3 regions of the Desulfobotulus pelophilus genome follow, and region 1 is predicted to be linked to each of the others. Evidence: predicted binding sites of a transcription regulator. Region 1 holds the regulator's gene; each other region holds the start of a gene.
The links. Region 1 encodes sigma-54, which starts transcription at its own class of promoters, with help from an activator protein. Its sites were predicted from a motif close to TNTGGCACANTTTCTGCTNT; they were not measured.

Region 2: OOT00_RS04105 (DVU0772 family protein) is a predicted target of sigma-54. The motif match lies at 851-870, and genes of this name have one in related genera.
Region 3: OOT00_RS14625 (type I polyketide synthase) is a predicted target of sigma-54. The motif match lies at 1,176-1,195, and genes of this name have one in related genera.

Annotation. Positions count from the first base shown of each region.
Region 1 covers NZ_JAPFPW010000002.1:37,997-40,265, reverse strand. Annotated here, with positions in the region: gene lptB (LPS export ABC transporter ATP-binding protein) at 1-431, shown strand, start outside; gene rpoN (RNA polymerase factor sigma-54) at 433-1,863, shown strand; gene hpf (ribosome hibernation-promoting factor, HPF/YfiA family) at 1,969-2,269, shown strand, end outside.
Region 2 covers NZ_JAPFPW010000003.1:95,305-97,573, reverse strand. Annotated here, with positions in the region: gene OOT00_RS04115 (desulfoferrodoxin) at 1-170, opposite strand, end outside; gene OOT00_RS04110 (hypothetical protein) at 246-452, opposite strand; gene OOT00_RS04105 (DVU0772 family protein) at 927-1,289, shown strand; gene OOT00_RS04100 (molybdopterin molybdotransferase MoeA) at 1,725-2,269, shown strand, end outside.
Region 3 covers NZ_JAPFPW010000025.1:12,210-14,478, forward strand. Annotated here, with positions in the region: gene OOT00_RS14625 (type I polyketide synthase) at 1-1,062, opposite strand, end outside; gene OOT00_RS14630 (OmpP1/FadL family transporter) at 1,478-2,269, opposite strand, start outside.

The sequences.
Region 1 (2,269 bases):
ATATTCTCATCATCCTTGAAAATCTTAACATGGGCCGATGGGAACGCAACCAGAAAGCAGATTCTCTGCTGGACGAACTCGGCATACGCCACCTGGCTACCCAGCCAGCAACGGTCCTTTCCGGCGGAGAACGCAGAAGGCTTGAAATTGCCCGGGTCCTCTCCACAGATCCGGCCTTTGTTCTTCTGGATGAGCCCTTTGCAGGCGTGGACCCCATGGCTGTCAGCGACATCCAGGGCATCATTGCCTATCTGACCCAGAGGGGTATTGGTGTACTTATATCTGATCACAATGTACGGGAAACTCTGGGGGTCTGCGATACAGCATTCATCCTGCATTCCGGTAAAGTTGTGGAGTCGGGCTCGCCCGAAGCCATTGCTTCCAGTCCCGTAGCCCGAAAAAACTACTTAGGAGACGGATTCCGGTTATAAAATGGCCATAGAACTCCGACAACAGCTTAAACTGACCCAGCAACTTGTCATGACACCCCAGCTGCAGCAGGCCATCAAACTGCTACAGCTTTCCCGGCTTGAACTTGTGGATGCCATCCAGCAGGAACTGGAACAAAACCCTGCCCTTGAGGAACGCATGGAAGCCCCTGAGCCGGAGACCCCGGAAACCCCGGAATCTCCTGCTACGGAAGAGGGTCTCAAGGAAGTGGAAATCGGGGAAACCGTCAGTCCTGAAACCGACTGGGACAGCTATCTGGATGAGTACAGCAGTGCCGGCAGGGTTCACTTTGAATCCGAGGAAAAAGACGGCCCACGCTACGAGAATTTTGTTTCCGGCAAGGAGAGCCTGCATGAACATCTGCTCTGGCAGCTTTCCATGGCGGAAACCGATATCCGTACCCAGCAGATTGCCAGCCTCATCATCGGAAACATCAACACAGACGGCTATCTCGATGCCACCCTGGAAGAAATCATTGAGGTATGCAACTGTCCCGAAGCAAAGGTCGGCAAAACCCTCTCCCTTGTCCAGTCCTTTGACCCTGCAGGCGTAGGAGCCCGTAACCTTAAGGAATGCCTGCTGCTGCAGACAGAACGACTCGGCATCCACTCAGAAATTGTTGAAAAAATCATCTCCCAACATCTCAAGCATCTTGAGAACAAAAATTTTAAAGCCATTGCCAAAAGCCTGAAGCTTCCCATAGAAACCATTATTGCTGCCGTCGCCGTCATTCGGTCGCTGGAACCCAAACCCGGCCGGGAGTATCATAATGAAGCCCCGGTTTATATTACACCGGATATCTATGTATACAGACAGAATGATGACTTCATTATAACCCTGAATGATGATGGTTTGCCAAGGCTGCATATCAACCCATATTATAAAAAAGCCATGCGCACCGGCGAAAAAATATCCGGGGAAACCAAAGATTATCTTCAGGAAAAAATGCGCTCCGCCTCGTGGCTGATCAAAAGTATCCAGCAGCGCCAGAAAACCATCTATAATGTAATGGAAAGCATTGTACGCTTTCAGAGGGACTTCTTTGAAAAAGGCATTACCCATTTAAAGCCCATGGTACTGAGGGATGTAGCCCAGGACATACAAATGCATGAATCCACCATCAGTCGGGTTACAACCAACAAATATGCCTACACACCACAGGGTCTTTTTGAGCTCAAGTATTTTTTCAACAGCTCCATAAACAGAGTTGAGGGAGAAGCCCTCGCATCGGCCAGCGTCCTTGAAAAAATCAAGCAGCTGGTGGAAAGCGAACATCCGCAAAATCCTTACAGCGATCTGAAACTAGCAGCCATTCTTGAAAAGGATCATAATATCCGCATTGCCAGAAGAACCATTGCCAAATACAGGGAAATTCTAAAAATTCTTCCCTCCAGCAAACGCAGACAGTACTGAGTCATATCAGTCGCAAACAGCATTGATCCTGCCGCAGAAACCATATCCGGCAGCGGCAGGACAGCCATAGAGGACTTCGAACCAAACCCACCAGGGAGGCCCATCATGAAGACAGCAGTGACCTTCAAAAACATCGAACCCTCGGAAGCACTCAAAGACTACGCCGCCAGCAAGCTTGCCCGGCTGGATAAACAATTTGACAGCCCGGCAGAGGCACAGGTAGTTTTATCCGTGGAAAAAATCCGTCACATTGCAGAAGTGCGCATAACCTGTGACCGTCTTAATCTTCAGGCTACGGAAGAAACGGAAAACATGTACGCAGCCCTTGACCTTGTGGTAGACAAACTCAAAAAACAGATCCGGCGAAGCAAAGAAAAGAAAAGAGAAAAACGCCCTGTCTCCAAAG
Region 2 (2,269 bases), on a different contig from region 1:
GGAATCCGCTCAATCACCGGTACATGTTTTTCCTTGGCCGCATCCACCGTATTCTCCGTCAGATGCACCATGAGCTGACCGCAGCATACAAGATCTCCCTTACCGCCATGCATAACTTCTACCACATTCCCACAAACCTCACATCTGTAAACATCAAGCCTTGCAACCATGCATACACTCCTTTTCCGATTCCGTTGTTATTACTATTTACTGTGTGATGCCATAAAAAACAAGTATCCATCCCCTCAGTCCGGCCAGCTTCCCTTGAACATATGGGATGCTTTTTCCTTTTCCGCAAGCTGCTTCAGCCTGTAGCCCGTGTCTCTGAGTATACCATAGAGTACACCACAGCCGACATCTTCGCGTTCCTCATCTCCCTTATCCGCAAGGGCCAGCATCTGATCAGCCAGTACAAGGGTTTTTTCTATGTTTTCATTACAGGCTTTCACCATTGGTCTCCAAGCGCCGCTCTGGGGCTGACTGTATTGGAATACTGTAACACGCCTCTGCCGACTTGCAACATCCAGTCAGTACTTTTTGTTTTTTCACCTATTCATGATTCATGCCACAGCAATGTCTCTTACCAGCCACAAGGGTGATGGGGCTTCTTCTCTGCGGAAGCCATCCTTTTCTCACTGTTTTTTTCTCACCGACCATCTGTGACGCGCAGAGTGAATAAATGCTCTTATCAGGAGTTTGCTTTTGAAATAACAAGAAAAAAGCACTGTATCAAGATACCATATGATACAGTGTTGTCCGCGGCACACTTTTATGGGCAATAAATCGGGAGCTCAAAAAGCATTTCAAGACAAAAACCTGTAAAATCAATAAAAACAGAGACGCCTCAAGCTCTGGCACTGAATATGCATTATGATTAAACGCAGACAGAAGACGAAACAAGCTCACCCCGAAAGGAGGGAATGCTTATGCTGGCCATAGAAGAACTGAAAAACAATTTACATCTTCTCAATGAAATAGACTGGGAACTCACCCCCGAAGATGCCGTAAACCTCTATCTGGAGTGGGGTGGCATATGGAAGCCGGGAGGCCTGCGCTATTCCGTACGGGGCAAACACGATAAATCCTTTTATTTTACGGTCAATACCTGGGAAGATACACCGGTGATTTATCTCATACGAAGAAACTCGGAAGAAGCCGTTGAACTTGCCAGAATCCCCCTGCCTCCGGGACTGAAAGAAACCTTTCTTGAATCCATAGGCCACAACAGAGGAGTCTATGCACTGGAAGGTGAAGTTAAAGACTGGCTTCAGAAAAAGCTGTATCACTGAAACAGTTGCCGTTGATTACCATGACCTTTACACATTTTATAATGCTATCCCACAGCACCTCCTGCTCAATCCGCTTCTTTCCTCCCGTCACCTGAGAGACCGGAGACTCCTCGTCCGGTCCCCCTCCTGAACCAACTCCGGCAGTCCTGAAACTGCCGGAGTCTCATTTTTTAATTCTGATGATTCATGGTTCAAAAGCCCTCTCTTCAGCCATGATTACCGCACATGACTATCCAAACGAACCTTCTCCTTCTTTCTTTTTTACCGGTAATATGGGGCTGGGCGTAAGGCTCTCCCTTGACTTTTTATGCCGACTGTAGAAGAAAACCTGAAGCCGGGATTGCCCTGTCTCTTGCAAACGTACCCGACGGAAACCCCTTACAGCCCCGCTCCGCATACCCCCTGCTGCGGATGTCCCCTGCTTCCGGAGATTCTATGACACCAGCCTTCTTTTCCGTTATTTCCCTTGATGAAGCCCTGAGGCTTATCTCCCTCTTCCCTACCATGGAGACCGAGAAGCAGCCCGTATCCGAAGCTCTGCATCGCATTCTTGCCGAAAGTGCGGTGGCCGGAGAAGATGTTCCCGGCTTTGACCGCTCCACACGGGACGGCTTTGCCCTCCGCGCAAAAGATACGTTTGGTGCCTCGGAAAGTGCCTCCCCTCTCTTCACCCTTGTAGGACGCATTAAAACAGGCGACCACCCACCCTTTTCCATAGGACCGGGGCAGGCAGCGGCCATCGCCACAGGAGCCATGCTTCCCCAGGGCGCAGACAGCGTAGTCATGATTGAAGATACCACCCCCATTGACGACAGCCTTGCGGAAATTCACAAATCCGTTGCACCGGGTACCCACGTCATCCGTAAAGGAGACGATGCCCGTCCGGGGCAGCTGCTCCTTGCACAGGGAAAACGGCTGCGACCCCAGGACCTGGGATTTCTGGCAGGATCTGGTTTCACCGCGGTCAGGGTTTTTAAAAA
Region 3 (2,269 bases), on a different contig from region 1:
GTCCACGTTATCACTGATGTTGGCCATGGGGCCCTGCATGATGGGGTACCTCACCCCGTGCTCTTTTGCCAGGGGGGTTCCGGCCCGTAAGGGGTCGGCCGTTTCCAGAACGGCAAGGCTTTTTCTCACTTCCTCAAAAAGCCCGTGGATCATGGCTTCCACACCCTCGCCCCTGCGAAGGAAATGCCTTGCGAACACGGCATCCTGACCCAGATAGAAAAGACTCTGCACACTTTCCGCAGCCCCATCGGAAAGATCCGCCATTTTTTCCTTCAGGGTTTCAGAAAGGATGCGGGCTTCTTCGCTTTTTTGATCCGCACCCAGCACAAAGCGGGGCTCCAGTTTTTTCAGATCCTGGGCCAAACGGGTGCCGAGCCTTGCAAAAAAGCGGTAACGGGAGCCTTCCGGGCCTTCCAGCAGCAGGGTGTCAAGATCCTCAATGCCGTTCAGAAGTTTGCGGAAATTCTCTCCAAGGGGGGATTCCCGGCAAAGCCAGAGCTGGGCATCCAGCACAAGGCCGCTGGCTCCTGCACTGAAAAACCCCGCTGCCGTGTGCATGCCCACACCCCCGTGGATGAAAAGGGGAAGATCACTTGTTTCCAGATACTCCTGCATGAGAATGAGAGCCGTGTGGCGGGAAACGGAACCTCCGGCCTCAAGGCCCTTCAGCACCAGCCCATGAACGCCCATGCGGGAAAGCTCCGGGCCATGGCCCGTGTGTTTCAGCTCCAGAAGGCGCTTGACCGGCCAGGCTTTCAGATCCAGATTCTTTAAGGCATCCTCAAAATCATAGGAAAAAATGAGGGCTTCCAGATATCGGGGGGGATTTTTTTTAAGCTTTTCCAGAAGGTCTTTTCGGGAAAGGGGAACCCGGATGGCAAAGAGGATATTTTTTTCATCCAGCGTCCTGCCTGCCCCAAGAACGGCTTCTGTGTCCATGAACTCCGCATCCAGAACCGGAAGGCCCCCTGCCCTGTGCAGGCTTTCCATGTAACGGAGGTTGAAAACTTTCTGGGGCAGACAGGCAAGCAGGGGAAGGCGGCAATCCAGTATTCTCTGCATGGGCTTTTTTTCTCCTTTATGGCGGGGCCTTAAAATATTGTAAGACCCGGGTCTTGCGGAAGGATGGGTAAAAATAAGGGTTTCCCTGTTCACGGGGAACCGGAACAGGGCCTTAAGCAGGATGTGTGCCAGAGAAAATATGTGCACGGCAGAAGCGGCAGGCAAAACACAGATAAACATTTAAAATTAAAAACTATACTTTCATAAAAAAGAGGCGCATGCTTTCCTCAGGGGAAAGGGTAGCACTTCGCACCGCCCATACACAAAATGAACATAGCACTGCACAAAACGACCACACCCATCCAGAGGTAAGCCTGCGGAAAAAAGGAAGGATAAAAAAAAAGAAGAGACAGCCGAAGCTGTCCCTTCATCCCCGGAGGAAGAGGCTCAGACATGAACACAGGCAAGCGGACGGCTACCGGAAGCTATATTCAAGACTGAAGGCCAGCACATGGGCATCGGGTCTTTTGTAAGTGGTTTCATGAAAATTACCCTCATGATCCCTCGTTGCGGTATTTTTCACATCAAAATACACATTCCGCATATAACCGACACCGATGGTGAAGTGATTGTTCACTCGGGTCCGCACACCCGTACCCAGATTAATGAAATTATTCTTGTACAAGGCCTCCGACTGATACTTGTCATCATAGTTCAGGAAGGCGTAGGCTATGCCCGCACTGAACCTTGTATTCTCCGAAATTTTGTAATCTCCACCCACACCGATTTCAAAGCCCGGATCCAGATCATACTTGATTTCATTCGGCACAAAAACCTGACCGGTAAAGGTGGACGGCGCTGGTTTCTTGTATTCCCCCCACATGGGCAAGTACAGGATGAACATACCATTCATGTTCAGTCTGTCCGTGAGAGCATAGTCTGCTCCCAGAAATATTTTAGTGGGCTCATCAAAGCGAAAGCTTCTCTTATCCGTATAACCGGAGGCCTGAGAGAGGAAATTGCCCTGAGAAAGATCCTTTTTCACATCCACTTCCCAGTCCATGGGAGCAAGGGACTCGATCATGAAGGCAAGGTTCAGTCTTTCAACGGGCTGATAATTGACGCTCACAAAGAGAAGCCCGCCCAGAGCCGACCATTCCGCATCATAAAGTGTATCCTTGCTGCCGAAAAGACCTGCGGACTGTACATCAATCTGTGTGGACTGATAACCATAAATAAGCCTTGCCCCTGCGGCCACGGAGAGCTT